3 regions of the Streptomyces sp. NPDC049585 genome follow, and region 2 is predicted to be linked to each of the others. Evidence: riboswitches for the same ligand, from Rfam matches in the RefSeq annotation. Region 2 holds a riboswitch; each other region holds the start of a gene.
The links. A riboswitch is a leader RNA that binds a small molecule or an ion and turns the genes downstream of it on or off. The one in region 2 is predicted to bind cyclic di-AMP.

Region 1 (5,395 bases), on a different contig from region 2:
CCAGCCCGAGCTGCGCTCGTACCGCCAGCGCAACGACGGCGGGCGCCCCCTGCGCTGCAACACCTACCGCCACGTCTTCCTGCTCGCCGACGGCAGCAGCCTCGTGCTGTACGAGCTCGAACACGACACCGGGCCGCAGGAGCGGTTCCTGTACGAGCTCTACACCGACGACACCGCCCTCGACGCCGCCGAGCGTCGCGTGCACGAGCGCATCGGCGGCGGGGGCATCGGCCCGGGCAGCGAGGACGAGGAGCTGCCGGCCTGGCTGGCCGAGGAACTGCTGCTGGCCATGGGCCCCAGCCGGCCCCGCCGCGAGTACGTCGCCGAGGCCTCCCCCGAGCACGCCCGCCGGCTGCTGCGCCGGGCCGAGAACGCCGACGGGCCCGGCGAGGTCGTGCGCGAACTGCTCCAAGGGGCGCTCGGCCACCACATCGCCCTCATCACCAAGCCCAGGCGCCGGGGGCCCGGCAAGGACGCCACCTGGTGCCGCTTCTACGAGCACGCGTTCCTGCTCGAAGGCGGGGGAGAGGTCAGCCTCTGGGAGCTGGAGCACAACATGACCGCGGACGGGCGGCTGGTCTGCGAGGTCTACCTCGACGAGGCCGAGGCGGAGGTCGCCGCCGACCGGCACGCCAGGGCCCAGGGGGTCGAGTTATAGCGCGGGCCGGGGGAGCGCTCCACCAAGATCCACACGAGGCGCACAGGGCGTGGTACTCTCGTACGAGTTGCAGTTGTGGTACCCATGGAATTCGTGTGCGCCTCGGCCATGTAGCCGAAGGCGCATTTTTGTTTTCGCCGGTCTTTTTCCGGTCGGGGGCCACCCCATCACTAAGGAGATAGACATGGCTACTGGCACCGTGAAGTGGTTCAACTCGGAAAAGGGCTTCGGCTTCATCGAGCAGGACGGCGGCGGCCCCGACGTCTTCGCCCACTACTCGAACATCGCCTCCAACGGCTTCCGCGAGCTGCTTGAGGGCCAGAAGGTGTCCTTCGAGGTCACGCAGGGCCAGAAGGGCCTGCAGGCCGAGAACATCGTCACCATCTGACGAAACCGTACGCGCGTACGCGCCATGGGGCCCGCACCACTGGGTGCGGGCCCCATTGTCGCGTTCGTCCACCGGGGGCCCGGCTCCCGCCGCCGCCACCGAGGGAAGGTCCCGCATGACTCGCTCCGCCCCCCGCCCCGCCCGCTCCGGTGGCGATGCCCGCTCCGGTAACGCCCGCTCCGGCGGCGACGCCCGCTCCGCCGGTGGCACCCGCTCGGGCGGCGACAGCCGCTCCGGCGCCGATGCCCGCTCCGGTGGGGACGCCCGCTCCGGCAGCGGTGCCCGTTCCGGCGGTGGCGCCGGTTCCGGTGGCGGTGCCCGTTCGGGCGGGGACGCCCGGACCGGTCGTGGCGCCCGCTCCGGCGGCAACGCCCGGACCAGCGGTGAGGCCCGGAACGGCGGCAGCACCCGCGCCGCTGACGACGCCCGCACCGGCGGCAACGCCCGCATCGGCGGGGAGACCCGGACCGGCGGCAGCGCCCGCATCGGCGGGGAGGCCCGCTCCGGCGGCAGCGCCCGCATCGGCGGGGAGGCCCGCTCCGGCGGCAGCGCCCGCCTCAGCAGCAGCACCCGCTCCCGTGGGGACGCCCGCTCCGAGGGCGAGACCCGCTCCGGCGGCGACAGCCGCCCCGGCGGCACCCGTTCCCGCGGCGCCAGCCGCTCCGGCGGCGAGAGCCGCTCCGCCCGGCGCCGCGCCGGCGGCCCCGCACGGGGCGCCGCCGCCGTCGTCGAGCCGGCCGCCGACTTCGAGGTGCCCGAGGCCACGACGCCGGCGCTGCCGCCCGTCGCCTCCTTCGCCGACCTCGACATGCCGGGCGCCCTGCTGAAGACGCTGACCCGCGAGGGCGTCACCGAGCCCTTCCCCATCCAGGCCGCGACCCTGCCGAACTCCCTCGCCGGACGCGACGTCCTCGGCCGCGGGCGTACCGGTTCCGGCAAGACCCTCGCCTTCGGGCTCGCGCTCCTGGCCCGTACCGCGGGCCGGCGGGCCCGGCCGGGCCGGCCGCTGGCGCTGGTGCTGGTGCCCACCCGTGAGCTCGCGCAGCAGGTCACCGACTCCCTCGCCCCCTACGCGGCCGCCCTGGACCTGCGTACGGTCACCGTCGTCGGTGGACTGTCCATCGGCCGGCAGGCGCAGGCCATCGGCCGTGGCGCCGAGGTCATGGTCGCGACGCCGGGCCGGCTCGCCGACCTGCTCCAGCGCGGCGACTGCGCCCTGGGCGACGTGACCGTCACCGTCCTGGACGAGGCGGACCAGATGGCCGACATGGGCTTCCTGCCCCAGGTCACCCGCCTGCTCGACCAGGTCGCCCCGGGCGGCCAGCGGATGCTGTTCTCCGCGACGCTGGACCGCAACGTCGACCGGCTCGTCCGCCGCTTCCTGACCGACCCCGTCACCCACTCCGTCGACCCCTCGGCGGGCGCGGTGGTCACCATGGAGCACCACCTGCTGCACGTCGCCGACGTGGATGCCAAGCGTGACGTGGTCACCCGGATCGCGGCCCGCGAAGGCCGCGTGATCATGTTCGTGGACACCAAGCGGGGCGCCGACCGGCTGGTCAAGCGCCTGCTGGCGCAGGGCGTGCGCGCCGCGGCGCTGCACGGCGGCAAGAGCCAGCCGCAGCGCAACCGCGTCCTGGAGCAGTTCCGCACCGAGCAGGTGACCGCGCTGATCGCCACGAACGTGGCGGCGCGCGGCATCCACATCGACGGGCTCGACCTCGTCGTCAACATCGACCCGCCCGTCGACCACAAGGACTACCTGCACCGCGGCGGCCGTACGGCCCGGGCCGGCGAGGCGGGCACCGTCGTCACGCTCGTCCTGCCCGAGGAGCGGCGCGACATGCGGCAGATGATGGTGACCGCGCGCATCGCCCCGGCGACGGCCGACGTGCGCCCGCAGGACGCCGAGCTCGTCCGCATCACCGGCGCCCGCGAGCCGAGCGGCATCCCGGTGACGATCGCGGTGCCCGCGCCCCGGCAGGAGCAGTCCCGGCCGGAGCAGCCCCGGCAGGAGCAGTCGCAGCGCCGTCCCGGGCGCGGCCGCACCCGCCCGGCCCGGCGGCGCCGGCCCGCGGGGGAGCGCGCATAACAATTGACGCTCCGTCAGAAAGTTGGAGCGTCAATACGCCTGCGAATTCACCCGTTCGGCTTGGAATCCGGTCGCGATGTCTATTAACGTTCGATAACGCAGCGCGGTCCTGGATACCGCCGCAAGAGGCGGTGCCGCGCGCCTTCGCCGAATCCCGTGAACGGAACCGGGGAACCATCCCTTTGGGGTGAATCGGGCCGCGCACCGGCCCGTAGGAGACCTTCCTGCTCCGAACCCGACAGCTAACCCGGTAGGCGAGTGGGAAGGAAAGGAGTGCGCCCCGGTGGCGTCCAACAGGCACGGTGCCGACGACGGTTCCTACACCGCGTACGACCCTCCGATCGTCCCGGCTTACGCCCCGCCCTACGATCCCGGCGCCACCGACCCCGACGACGAGCTCCCGGCGACGCCGCTCGAGCGCGGCCGGCACCGCGCCGCCAAGCAGCGCGGCGGCACGGTGGCCCGCAGCGGTGCCGTCCTCGGCGTGGGCATGATCGCGGCGGTGGGCGCGGGCGGCATGGCCAGCGCGCAGGACCGCCCGGCGGCCCCCATATCCATGCCCGACCCCGGCCGGAACGCACCCGCCGCACCCGCGGCGGCGTTCACCGACGAAGCCGCCCACGCGGGCGAGGTGCTGCGGGCACGCATCATGCAGCAGGCCGAGCACCAGCAGGAGGCGGCGGAAGCGGCCGTGCAGGCGGCCGAGGCCCGGGCGGCGGCGGAACGGCACCACGCGATGGCCGCGCAGCAGGCGGCACTGGCGGAAGCCGAGGCCAAGGCCAAGGCCGCTGCCGCGGCCCAGGCAGCGGCAGCCCGCGCAGCAGCGGCGCACGCGGCAGCGGCAGCAGTGCCCGCCCAGGCGGCGCCGGCGCCGCAGCAGACTCACCAGGGCCACCAGACCCACCAGACCCACCAGGCCCCGCACGCTGCGCCGCAAGCGCACGCCGGACCGCAAGCGCACGCCGCGCCTCAAGCGCCGCACCGGGCTCCCCAGCAGCACCGGGCACCCCAGCCGCATCGCGCCCCGCAAGCGCCCTCGCAGGCCCGTGGTTCCTTCACCCTCCCTCTCACCTCGTACACCCTCACCGCCGGCTTCGGGCGGGCCGGGGCCATGTGGTCGTCGCATCACCACACCGGCGAGGACTTCGCCGCCCCGACCGGCACTCCGGTGCGGGCCGTGAGCGGGGGTACGGTCACGCAGGCCGGCTGGGCGGGCGCGTACGGCTACCGCGTCGTGCTGACCCTCGGCGACGGTACGGAGGTCTGGTACTGCCACCTGTCGTCGATGGTGATCACCTCGGGCAAGGTCGGTCCCGGCACGGTCATCGGCCGGGTCGGTGCGACCGGCAATGTCACCGGTCCCCATCTGCACCTGGAGGTGCGGCCGGGCGGTGGCGCCCCGGTGGACCCGCTGTCCTGGCTGCGCGACCGGGGCCTGCAGCCGTAGCGCGCGCTCCGCAACCGCAGGGAGGCAGCCGGGTCATAGCGGCGTGGATTCCCCTACGTATCCCGATTTTCCGGGAATGTTATCCGTGTGATCGGGAAATCAGAGGATGTGACGACGACCGCACCGACGATCACCACGTCCGTTCCCGCCCGCCTGGACCGGCTGCCCTGGTCCCGGTGGCACTGGACGGTGGTGATCGGGCTGGGCACCGTCTGGGTGCTGGACGGTCTGGAGGTCACGGTCGTCGGCAACATTGCCGGCCGCCTCTCCGAACAGGGCAGCGGCCTGCCCATCACCTCCGGCGGGGTGACGGGCCTGGCCGCCGCGCTGTATGTGGCGGGGGCGTGTTCCGGGGCGCTGTTCTTCGGCCGGCTCACCGACCTCTTCGGCCGCAAGAAACTCTTCATGGTCACCCTGGCGGTCTATCTGTCGGCGACCGCGCTGACCGCACTGTCGTACTCGTCCTGGTGGTTCTTCGTCTTCCGCTTCATGACGGGCTTCGGCATCGGCGGCGAGTACGCGGCCATCAACTCCGCCATCGACGAACTCATCCCGGCCGCCTACCGCGGCCGCGTCGACCTGATCATCAACGGCAGCTTCTGGCTCGGCGCGATCGCCGGGTCGCTGCTGTCGATCCTGATGCTGGACACGAGCATCTTCGCCAAGGACGTCGGCTGGCGGCTGACCTTCGGGCTCGGCGTCGTCCTGGGCCTGGTGATCCTGCTCGTGCGGCGCCACGTCCCGGAAAGTCCACGCTGGCTGTTCATTCACGGCCGCAGCCCGGAGGCGGAGGAACTGGTCACGGAGATC
Region 2 (5,395 bases):
GCGAGGCGCTCGGGGTTGGTGACGAACAGGTCGTCACCGACGAGCTGGACCTTGTCGCCGAGCTTGTCGGTGATGGTCTTCCAGCCGTCCCAGTCGTCCTCGAACAGCGGGTCCTCGATGGAGACCAGCGGGTAGGCCTCGACGAGCTCGGCGTAGTAGTCGGTCATCTGGGCCGCGGTGCGGTCCTGGCCCTCGAAGGTGTAGACGCCGTCCTTGTAGAACTCGGAGGCGGCGACGTCCAGGGCGAGCGCGATGTCCTGGCCGGGGGTGTAGCCGGCCTCCTTGATGGCCTCGAGGATCAGGTCGAGGGCCTCGCGGTTGGAGCCGAGGTTCGGGGCGAAGCCGCCCTCGTCGCCCAGGCCGGTGGACAGGCCGCGGCCCTTCAGGACCTTCTTGAGGGTGTGGTAGACCTCGGTGCCCCAGCGCAGGGCCTCGGAGAAGGACTCCGCGCCGATCGGCGCGATCATGAACTCCTGGATGTCCACGTTGGAGTCGGCGTGCGAGCCGCCGTTGAGGATGTTCATCATCGGAACGGGCAGCAGGTGCGCGTTCGGGCCGCCGAGGTAGCGGAAGAGGGGCAGGTCCGAGGCCTCGGAGGCGGCGTGCGCGACGGCCAGGGAGACGCCGAGGATGGCGTTGGCGCCGAGCGAGCCCTTGTTGTCGGTGGCGTCCAGGTCGAACATGGCCTGGTCGATCAGGCGCTGCTCGGTGGCGTCGTAGCCGACCAGCTCCGGGCCGATCTGCTCGATCACGGCGAGGACGGCCTTCTCGACGCCCTTGCCGAGGTAGCGGTCCGGGTCGCCGTCACGCAGCTCGATGGCCTCGAAGGCGCCGGTGGAGGCGCCGGACGGCACGGCGGCACGGCCCGTGGAGCCGTCGTCGAGGCCGACCTCGACCTCGACCGTGGGGTTGCCTCGCGAGTCGAGGATCTCGCGAGCTACGACGACGTCGATGGACGGCACGAGGGTCTCCTTCGTGTGTGTCTGGAGTTCTGCACCACGAGCCTAACGGGCCCCGCGGGCTCTCCCCGCGCTGGACCGGGCCACGGGCCGAAAATTGGCACAAATGCCGATATCACGGGATGAAAACCCAGTATGTTCGCTCAACGGACAGTCGACGGGGCGCGGCCGGCACGGCGGCTCGAACGGCGAAGCCCCGCTCCGGTGCGGCTCGGGGGGAAGCGCAGCGAAGCGGGGCGGTCGTACGGCCGGTCGTCGTGCGGCCGGGCGGCCATGGGCCGCCCGGCACCTTCGATCGGCTTCGATCGACTCCGGTCAGTGCAGGTGCAGCTGCTGACCGGGGAAGATCAGGTCGGCGTTGTCGATGACGTCCTTGTTGAGGTCGTAGAGCTTCGCCCAGCCACCGCGCACCTTCTGCGCGTCGGCGATGGTCCCGAGGGTGTCGCCCTCCTTGACCTTGTACTCGCCGGTGCCCTGCTTGACCTCGCGCGGGGCGGCCTTCTTGGCCTCCGCCTTGGCCTCCGCGGCCTCGTCGTCGGCGTCCGACTCCCGGGTGACCTTCTTCGGAGCGCTGTGGCGCTCGCTGCGGTCCGAGTGGTTCTTGGTGGAGTGGGCGCCCTCGGCGGAGGTGGTCTTGCGGGTCTTCTTGGCGGAGGCGGAGCCGGAGTCGTCGGAGGGGTCGACGTCGGCCTTGGCGCCGCCGGAGCGCAGACCGCCCTCACCCGCGCAGCCCCAGGCGCCCGGGCCCTGCATGGCCAGCAGCCGCTCGGCGGTGGCGATCTGCTGGGCCTTGGTGGCGAGGTCGGCGCGCGGGGCGTACTTGGTGCCGCCCGCGGCCTTCCAGGAGTCGTTCGAGAACTGCAGGCCGCCGTAGTAGTTGTTGCCGTTGTTGAGGTGCCAGTTGCCGCTGGACTCGCACTGGGCGACCTTGTCCCAGGTGGAGACGGAGGCGGCGTTGGCGGAGGTCGCGACCATCAGTGGGGCGGCGACCGCGGCGCCGGTGACGCCGGCGAGCGTGACGATTCGGACGGCCTTGGACGGACGACGGTGCTTGCCCTTGGACATAAGTCGTTTTCCTCACCGACGCCTACGAGGTGAGCTGTCGGGTTCGGGCTGTGAGACTGCCCGGCCCGGTGCGAGCACCGGGCTTCACCCCAAGCCGTCCGTCCCTGCGGTCTGCCGACCGCCGGTCCGTCCGGCGCCTACCTTGGTTCCCCCGCTCCTGCCTACGGCGCTTGCGCGACGACTCCCCCGGCCGCCGGCAGGATTCGGCGTGGCGACCGTGGTGCTCGCGATGGCGAGCGGTGAAGACGGTAAGCACAGGCGGCCTGCGGGTTCAAACCCCACTTTTCAGCCAAGGCCGCCATCGGTTACCGCGGGAAACCTGACGTTTCCGCAGGTGGCCCTGGGTAGACGCAAATCGGACGGACGCTCTCCGCCGCCGAGTCGAAGAGACCCATGTCTCACTTTCGACTGGAACGGACATTCGGCCCTTTCCGCATGGCTATTGACGGATATCCAGGCGCTGACCAGGACGGATAAGGTCCGGATCAGTTCCGACAACTTTTTCGTTCTTCTGATACAGCGTCTGCCAGCCGCCGGCGACCGAGTGCTCCTGGGCGATCACTGACAGGTTGTCACCGGGCTGCACGGTGTAGTCGTTTGCGGCCGGGATGCCCGGCCGGGAATCGCCCCCGCGCGAGGGTCGCTGTGCGCCGTCGTCCGGGCCGTTCGGGGTCGCGCGGTGGCGCCCCGAGCCCTCCGCCGCGCCGGCGTCCCCGGCGGACGCGCCGTCGGCTCCCGGCGTGCCCGACGGGCTCGCGGAGCCGTCGGCCGGAGCCGACGGGAGGTCGGTGCCGGGCTCCTTGCGGTGCTTGCCCTGCCCGGCGTCCGGCGTGCCGCTCGCGGGAGCTGACGGGGTGCCACCGGCGTCCGGCGTCGCACCGGAGGGCGCACCGGACTGGCCGGGCGCGGGCGTGGACGACCCGGACGGCGACGTCGACGGCGATGCGGACGGCGTCCCCGACGGCGCCGAAGGCGTGGGGGTGGCGTCGGGGGCATGCGAGGCGTCCGGAGCGGGCGAGCCGTGCTCCGGCGCGGGCTTGGTCGTGTGCTCCGGTGTCCGGCTGCGCTCCGGGGCCGGCGGCGGGGTGGCCTTGGTGCCCGGGTCGACCTCGGGCGCCCGCTCGCTGCGGGTCAGACCCGCGCCCTCGCCGCAGCTCGTCCACGGGCCGGAGCCCTGCGACTTGAGGATGCTCTCGGCGATGGCGATCTGCTCGGAACGACTCGCGAGGTCGGGCCGGGGCGCGTACGAGATGCCGCCGTGCTGCTCCCACAACTCCTGGGTGATCTGCAGGCCGCCGAAGAAGCCGTTGCCCTGGTTGGCGCTCCACATCCCCCCGCTCTCGCACTGGGCGACCTTGTCCCAGGTGCCCGCGTCGGCCGCGGTGGCGGTGGTGGCAGCCAGCAGCGGCATGGCGACGCTGGCTCCCGTCACCCCCGCCGCGAGCACGATGGCGGGGACCTGACGGGGACGGCGATGTCTACCAGTGCCTGAGCGCATGTTCGGGCCCTCTCGGGTAGGCGGCTTCGGATGGTCGTCGAACATAGCGACGGCCCCCCGGAGTCACAACCCGGTGTAGCGGAGGTCACGCTGCGATAACTGCGAGGTGACCGGACGTCATGCGCTAAGGGCATGCAGGCGCCTGCGCGGGCGGACGCGCCGTGAATTCCACGGGCAGCGTGCGCAGGCCGCGCATGATCAGGCCGCCGCGCCAGCGCAGGTCGTCCGGCTCGGCGGCGAGCCGGAGGTCGGGCAGTCTGCGCAGCAGGGTGGCGAGCGCGGTCTGCCCTTCGAGGCGGGCGAGCGGTGCGCCGAGACAGTAATGGATGCCGTGTCCGTAGCCCAAGTGCTGGTTGTCGCGCCGGGAGAGGTCCAGGACGTCGGGATCGGCGAACCGTTCGGGGTCGCGGTCCGCGGCCGCCAGCACCACCAGGACGGGGTCGCCCTCGGCGATCCGCTGCCCGCCGATGACCAGGTCCTGGGTGGCGAAACGCCAGGTCGCAAGCTCTACGGGGCCGTCGTAGCGCAGCAGTTCCTCGACCCCCGTGGCGAGCAGCGACGCGTCCCCCTCGGCGAGGGCGCGCTGCAGGCGTTCGCGTTGTTCGGGGTGGCGCAGCAGCGCGTAGGTTCCGTTACCGATCAGGTTCACAGTTGTTTCGAAACCGGCGAAAAGAAGAATGAAGGCCATGGCGGCGGCCTCGTTCTCGGTGAGGTGCTCGCCGTGGTCGCTCGCCCTGATCAGTCCCGAGATGAGGTCGTCGCCCAGATCCTCCCGCTTCCGGTGGATCAGTTCCGCGAGATAGGTGCGCATCTTCTTCACCGAGCGCGCCACCCCGCCGCGCGGCCCGCCCCCGTGCCGGATCATCATTCCGGCCCAGTCGCGGAAGTCGTCCTGGTCCTCCGGCGGGACGCCGAGCATGTCGCAGATGGCGTAGATGGGCAGCGGGAAGGCGAACTCGTGAATGAGGTCCGCCGCGCCCTTCTCGCAGAAGCCGTCGATGAGCCGGTCGGTGAGCTCCTGCACCCGGGGCGCGAACTCCGCGACCCGGCGCGGGGTGAACGCCTTGGAGACCAGGCGGCGCAGCCGGGTGTGGTCCGGCGGGTCGATGTTGAGCAGGTGCGTCATCAGGTTGGCGCTGCGCTCGCCGGGGATGCCGACCTTGCCCTTGCCGTGGGCGTGCTCCGAGTGGTGCACGGGGTTCTTCGACAGCCGCTGGTCGGCGAGCGCCTGCCGGGCGTCGGCGTACCGCGTGACCAGCCATGCCTCGACCCCGCTGGGCAGCTCCGTCCTGTGGACGGGCGCGTGCTCGCGCAGCCAGGCGTACGCCGGGTACGGGTCGCTGGCGAACTCCCAGGTGAAGAGCTTCGGGGCAGGGGGCGTGGGATTCTCGTGCACGCCCCCGACGCTAACGGGTGCGGTGCCCCGCAGGGCGCCCAGGCCGTGCCCCGTAGGGGCACGGGGAGTGCCCGTTCTGCGGCTGCCGCCGCGTGGGCGCGACAAGCCACCATGCGCCCGCACGTGCGCGTTCGGCTGCAGGCCGTCGATGGCTGATCGCGCAGTTCCCCGCGCCCCTACGGGGCGCTAGTGGCTGCCCGCTCCGCCGCTGCCGAAGGAGCCGCTGCTGCCGGGCTTCCACTTGCGGCGCTCGTCGGAGAGCTCCTCCGGGTGGCTGCCCGGGTTGTGGATCTCGTGCGGCAGGACGCGCTCACCGTCGGCCTCGGACTGCAGCTGGTCGCTCTCGCGGTGCTCGACGACGTACCCCAGGGCGTTCTCCTCGTCGTCGTTGTGGCCGGGCCCGTGGTCGGGCGACTCGGGGCCGCGCTGGTGCTCCTGCGGCGTCTGCCAGGAACCCTGGCGGCGCTGCGGGTGGGC
Region 3 (5,395 bases), on a different contig from region 2:
CAAGGCGGGCATGCGGGCCACCCTCGAAGGCGTCAAGCGGCTCGCCGAGGACGGGGCGTAGGCGCCGGCCCCGGAGCACGGTATCCGGGTGGCGGTGCGGCCAGCCTGGCGGCGAATCGGCCGGTCGTCGATCAGGGTGATCCCATGACGACGATCAAGGCGATCTCCTTCAGCTCGTACGGACCGGCCGACGTCCTGCGGCCGGTCGAGGTGCCGCTGCCCGCCCCCGGGCCGGGGCAGGTCCGCATCGCGGTGCGCTGCGCCGGCGTCAACCCGCTCGACCACAAGCTGCGCAGCGGTGCCATGGCGGGCACCTTCCCCCTGGAGCTGCCGCACATTCCCGGGGTGGAGGCGTCCGGCCTGGTCGAGGCGGTGGGGGAGGGCGTGACGCAGGTGCGGGCGGGCGACGCCGTGTTCGGCCGCACCGTGACCGGCGCCTACGCCGAGCAGGCGCTGGCCCGGGAGGACCAGGTCGTGGTCAAGCCCGTCTCGCTCGCCTGGGAGGAGGCGGCCGCCCTGCCGGTGGCCGCCGAGACGGCCCGGCGGGTGATGGAGCTGCTGGACCTCGGCGACGGCGAGACGCTGCTCGTCCACGGCGCCGCCGGGGGCGTGGGCACCCTGGCCGTGCAGTTCGCCCGGGCCCGCGGGGTGCGGGTCATCGGCACGGCGAGCGAGTCCAACCACGCCTACCTGCGCGGCCTCGGCGCGATCCCGGTGACGTACGGGCAGGGGCTCGCCGAGCGGGTGCGCGAGGCGGCCGCCCCCGGCCGGGTGGACGCGGCGCTGGACGCCGTGGGCAAGGGCGATGCCGTGTGGGTGTCCGTCGAGGTGACCGGCGGCGCCGACCGGGTGGTGTCGATCGCCGACGCCGAGGGTGCCCGGCTGCACGGGGCCCGCTTCAGTTCCGGCGGCCGGGAGGTGCGGCCGGTGCCCGCGCTGAACGAGGCGCTCGCCCTGCACGAGGCGGGACTGCTGCAGCTGCCCGTCCACCGCATCTACCGCCTGGAGGAGGCGGCCGACGCCCACCGGGAGAGCGAGCACGGCCACCTCACCGGCAAGATCGTCCTCGCCGTCGCCTGACGGCGGCCGGCGAGGACGGGGGTGTTCGGTCCTAGCCCACGCGGCCGTACCAGACGCTGCCGGTCCAGATGCGCTCCTTGCGCACGGTGGTGCCCGGCTTGGGGGCGTGCCAGATCGTGTTGCTACCCGCGTAGATGCCGACGTGGTAGACGTTGCTGCCCGAGTGGAAGAACACCAGGTCGCCCGGTGTGCGGGAGCCGGCGGAGATGTGCCGGGTGCGGTTGTACTGGTCGGCGGCGGTGCGCGGCAGGCTCTTGCCCGCCTTCTTGAACGAGTACAGGGTCAGGCCCGAGCAGTCGAAGCGGTTGGGGCCGGTGGCGCCCCACTGGTAGGGGGAGCCGGCCTTGGAGGCCGCGACCCTCAGGGCCTGCTCGCCGGTGGTCGCCGCGGAGGCGCCGGGGGCGAGGCCGGGAACGAGGACCGATGCCGCGATGGTGGCGGCGGTCAGGGCCGACGCGGTGCCGGCCCGGGAAACGAGTGCAGGTATGCGAGGCAATGCAGACATGCCACAGCCCTTCGGCATCCGCCTGCGAAAGATGACCTGTCGGGTTCGGGCTGCGAAGTTGCCCGGCCAGTGTCTGGCTTCACCCCAAGGACCACCGCGTTCGTGGTCCGTACCGCTTGGGTCTCCCGCTCCTGCCGATCGACGAATCGATTCCGCACCCGGTGCGGCGGCAGGACTCGGCGTTCCGCCCGGGTGGCCCGCCTCGGTGACGGGATCTTGTGTTCGACGAGAGATCCTGCACCATCGCCCGCCCGGATCCCGCACCCGCAGCGGCATCTGTGAACTTCTTCACTTCGGGCGAAACGGTGCAACCATCGCCTGTCCATACCGCCTGTCCTGCAACGAAAGGCGGGCTACCGCCGGTAGCCGACCACCCGTCAGCACGGCTCGCGCGAGGCGTCCAGCTCCAGCTTCTTGCGCATCGAACTCAGCCCCAGCCGCTTCGCCTCGCCGCAGAACTTCTCCGTCGGCAGGTCGTATTCGACGTGGAAGACCGCTTTGTTCTGCTTGATGAAGGGCGTCAGCTTTTCGCACTCCTTGTACTGCGCGCACTGCTCGTTCACCGCGAAGTCGAAGTCGCCCACCAGTGCCGGAATCTGCTCCAGGTCGTTCTTCAGCCCCACCGCGAGCCCGCGCTCGTGCGCCAGCCGCGCCAGCATCCGGTTGAACGCCAGCTGGTGGGCGGCCGTCAGCGGAAAGCCCGTGCCGTTGCGGAAACCCTCCGTCAGATCCGGCTCGACCGCGTCGAAGCCCTTCTGACGGCACATGTCCATGCGGGCCGCCATGAGCGGACGCAGCGCGTCCAGACGGCGGATGTCCAGCCACTTCTCGCCGTCCCAGCCCTTGTTCTTCCGGCCCAGCAGCCCCTTGGGGAACGCGTCCTTGTCCGGCCGGAAGTCCTCCCACGCACCGGCGTTGATGTAACAGATCACCTTCCGGCCGCGGGCATGCAGCGCCGCCACGGTGGCCGCCGTGTTCTCGAAGCCGTCGATGTCGTAGACGGGCACGTCGAGGGAGGTGTCGGCCTCGCCGAGCTTCCCGCCCAGCTGCCACTGCCAGGCCGTGCCCGGGCGCGGTTGCCAGCGCTCACCGGGCCGTCCCGAGGGGGTCGGCGCACCGGCCGTGGGGCTTGCGTCCGGCGCGGTGGCCGTCGGCTTCCCCTCCGGCTCGGCGTCCTCGTCGTCCCCCGGCGCCGACGAGCAGCTCGCCAGCACCAGCAGCAGCACGCCCAGCAGCCCGGCCCGTAGGCGCCGGTCCTTCACCGCGTTCCTCCCCGTTCGTGTTCCCGTACCTCCTGCGCACCGGCCGGCGGCGGGGCGCTGCGCCAGGGGTTCGCGCCCGTGCCCGGTACGGCGCAGTGCACGCCCGCGCCGCGGAGGGCGGCCGTGCGCGCCACCTCGTGCGCCCGCCCCTCGGGCACCGCGTGCACCAAGTGGCAGAACCGCTGCGGCGGGTGGTCGGCCGTCCAGGCCGGCACCCGCGCCCGGCGGTAGTCCTCCCACGTCCCCTCGAAGGTCACCAGCACGTCGGCCAGCTCCGCGTACCCGGGGTCCGGGTGCGTGCCGGGGTTGAGCACGGCGCTGCGGGCGCCCAGCACCTTCGCGGCCAGCACCAGCCGGCGGTAGCGGGGCAGATGGGCGGCGTGCACCGGCACCTGGTCGAGGAAGACGCCGTCCACCTCGTACCACCGGCGGTGCCGTCGCACGTCGGCGACCACGGCGCGGGTGCGCCGCCGGCCGTACCCGGTGTCGACGTACCCGAGCAGCGCGACGCCCGCGGCGCGCAGCCGTCCGGCCGCCGCACGGAAGGCCGGATCCGGCCGGTCGCCGGGACCGTCGGCCGCGTTGAGCACCACCGCGTGCAGGCGCGGGGCCTCGCGCAGCAGGGCCTCCCAGGCCTCGGGCCCCTCGCCGGGATGGACGTACAGCGGGACCAGCAGCCGCCCGGACGTCACCGGAGGCATTCCTCGGGCCGGTCGCGGACCTCGGCCCACAGATCCGCCAGGGACTCCTCCAGCGAACGGCGCGCCGTCCACCCCAGGCTGCGGGTGACGGCGGTGGTGTCGGCCTGCTGCCAGGGCACGGCGGCCGAGCGCGGCGAGCCGTCGCCCTGCTCGTCGACGCGCTCGCCCACGGGCCCGGTGAAGCCGCCCGCCCGCAGCAGCCCCTCGGCGACGTCCCGCACGAGGCGGGCCGTGCCGCTGCCGACGTTGAGGACGGCGGGCAGCGGCCGGGGGGCGGTCACGGCCCGGGCGACGGCCTCCGCGACGTCCCGTACGTCCACGAAGTCGCGGTACGCCGACAGGTCGCCCGTCTTCACCCGGCCGTCGGGTCCCGCCGCGCGCAGCGCGCCGGCCAGCCGGCCGGGCAGGGAGGCGGCCGGGGCGCCGGGGCCGACGGGGTTGAACACCCGCAGCACCACCGCGTCCAGGCCGGATCCGGTCACCGCGAGGGTGCCGGCGAGCTTGCTCGCGCCGTACAGCCCGGCCGGGCGCACCGGGCCGGCCTCGGCCGCCGGCCGGTGGCCGTCCGCCGGACCGTACTCGGCCGCCGAGCCCAGGTGCACCAGGCGCGCGTCGGGAGCCGCCGCGTGCAGGGCCTCGCACAGCAGCGCGGGGCCGCGGGCGTTGACGCCGGTGAGGGCCAGGGCGCTGCCGCCCACCACCCCCGCGCAGTTGACGACGGCGTCGGGGGCCGCGCCGCGCAGCGCGGAGATCAGCCGGTCCGGGTACGTGGCCGAGAGGTCGAGGGGAAGGGCGGCGCGCGGGGAGCGGCCGCCCTCGAGCACCAGCGCGCCCGGCAGGGCACGCAGGCGCTCGGCGACGTGCTGGCCCAGGAAGCCGGTCGCGCCGAGGAGAAGGATGCGCACGGGGCCGGTCACACTCCCTTGATCAGCATGTCGCGGCGGACGGCGAACTCCGCGTTCGCCCGGTCGTAGTCGTCGGGCCGGCCGATGTCCAGCCAGTACCCGCCGAAATCATAGGCGCGCGGCGGGGTGCCGGCCTCCAGCAGGTCCAGCACCAACTCGTCGAAGCCCAGCGGCAGACCGGGCGTGTAGCGGCCGAGCGCCTCGCGGCTGACACCGTAGACGCCCATGGAGACCCGGTAGTCCATGCTGGGCTTCTCGGTGAAGGCCACGACCCGGTCGGCCTCCGTGGTCAGCACCCCGAAGTCGATGCTGACCCGGCGCGGATAGGTGGCGATGGTCAGCGGCGCGCCGGAGGCGGTGTGGTCGCGCAGCACGTCGCCGAAGTCGAGGTCGGTCAGGACATCGCCGTTCATCACCAGGAACCGCTCGGGCAGCCGGTCGGTCATGGTCAGCAGCGGGCCCATGGTGCCCAGCGGGCTCTCCTCGGTGGTGTAGTCCACGCGCAGGCCCCACTGCGAGCCGTCGCCCACGTAGGCGCGGATGATGTGCCCGAGGTGTCCGATGGCCAGGGTGCAGCTGGTGAACCCGGCGCCCGCCAGCTGGCGCATGACGATCTCGAGGATGGCGTGCCGGTCGCCGATGGGCACCAGGGGCTTGGGCAGTGCGGTGGTGTACGGGCGGAGCCGGACGCCCTTGCCTCCGGCGAGGATGACTGCGTGCATGTCGGTGCCGTTCCTCTCTTGTGCCGCCCCGCGGGCGGCACACGGTTGTGGTGCGGCGTGGGTGGGCCGAGAACGTCAGACGTTGTAGATGCCGGTCTTGTAGCGGGAGAGGTTGGCGGGGTCGCGGAAGAAGGCGATGGTCTGCGCGAGACCCTGCTCCAGGGTGTGCGCCGGCGCCCAGCCGGTGGCGGCCCGCAGCCGGGAGGAGTCGCAGACCAGG

Region 1: another riboswitch for cyclic di-AMP. It lies ahead of AB0K17_RS29665 (M23 family metallopeptidase); the one in region 2 lies ahead of AB0K17_RS13550 (transglycosylase family protein).
Region 3: another riboswitch for cyclic di-AMP. It lies ahead of AB0K17_RS28180 (C40 family peptidase); the one in region 2 lies ahead of AB0K17_RS13550 (transglycosylase family protein).

The regions. Positions count from the first base shown of each region.
Region 1 covers NZ_JBFAPE010000053.1:22,816-28,210, reverse strand. The annotation lists gene AB0K17_RS29680 (DUF6227 family protein) at 1-658, shown strand, start outside; gene AB0K17_RS29675 (cold-shock protein) at 843-1,046, shown strand; gene AB0K17_RS29670 (DEAD/DEAH box helicase) at 1,567-3,138, shown strand; cyclic di-AMP (ydaO/yuaA leader) riboswitch at 3,274-3,410, shown strand; gene AB0K17_RS29665 (M23 family metallopeptidase) at 3,596-4,585, shown strand; gene AB0K17_RS29660 (MFS transporter) at 4,694-5,395, shown strand, end outside.
Region 2 covers NZ_JBFAPE010000009.1:166,799-172,193, reverse strand. The annotation lists gene eno (phosphopyruvate hydratase) at 1-962, opposite strand, end outside; gene AB0K17_RS13550 (transglycosylase family protein) at 1,275-2,024, opposite strand; cyclic di-AMP (ydaO/yuaA leader) riboswitch at 2,029-2,203, opposite strand; gene AB0K17_RS13545 (transglycosylase family protein) at 2,464-3,456, opposite strand; gene AB0K17_RS13540 (cytochrome P450) at 3,647-4,918, opposite strand; gene AB0K17_RS13535 (DUF6479 family protein) at 5,105-5,395, opposite strand, start outside.
Region 3 covers NZ_JBFAPE010000044.1:10,735-16,129, forward strand. The annotation lists gene AB0K17_RS28170 (SRPBCC family protein) at 1-61, shown strand, start outside; gene AB0K17_RS28175 (NADP-dependent oxidoreductase) at 154-1,080, shown strand; gene AB0K17_RS28180 (C40 family peptidase) at 1,112-1,585, opposite strand; cyclic di-AMP (ydaO/yuaA leader) riboswitch at 1,589-1,739, opposite strand; gene AB0K17_RS28185 (endo alpha-1,4 polygalactosaminidase) at 1,963-2,847, opposite strand; gene AB0K17_RS28190 (spherulation-specific family 4 protein) at 2,844-3,548, opposite strand; gene AB0K17_RS28195 (NAD(P)-dependent oxidoreductase) at 3,536-4,453, opposite strand; gene AB0K17_RS28200 (sugar phosphate nucleotidyltransferase) at 4,462-5,175, opposite strand; gene AB0K17_RS28205 (GDP-mannose 4,6-dehydratase) at 5,251-5,395, opposite strand, start outside.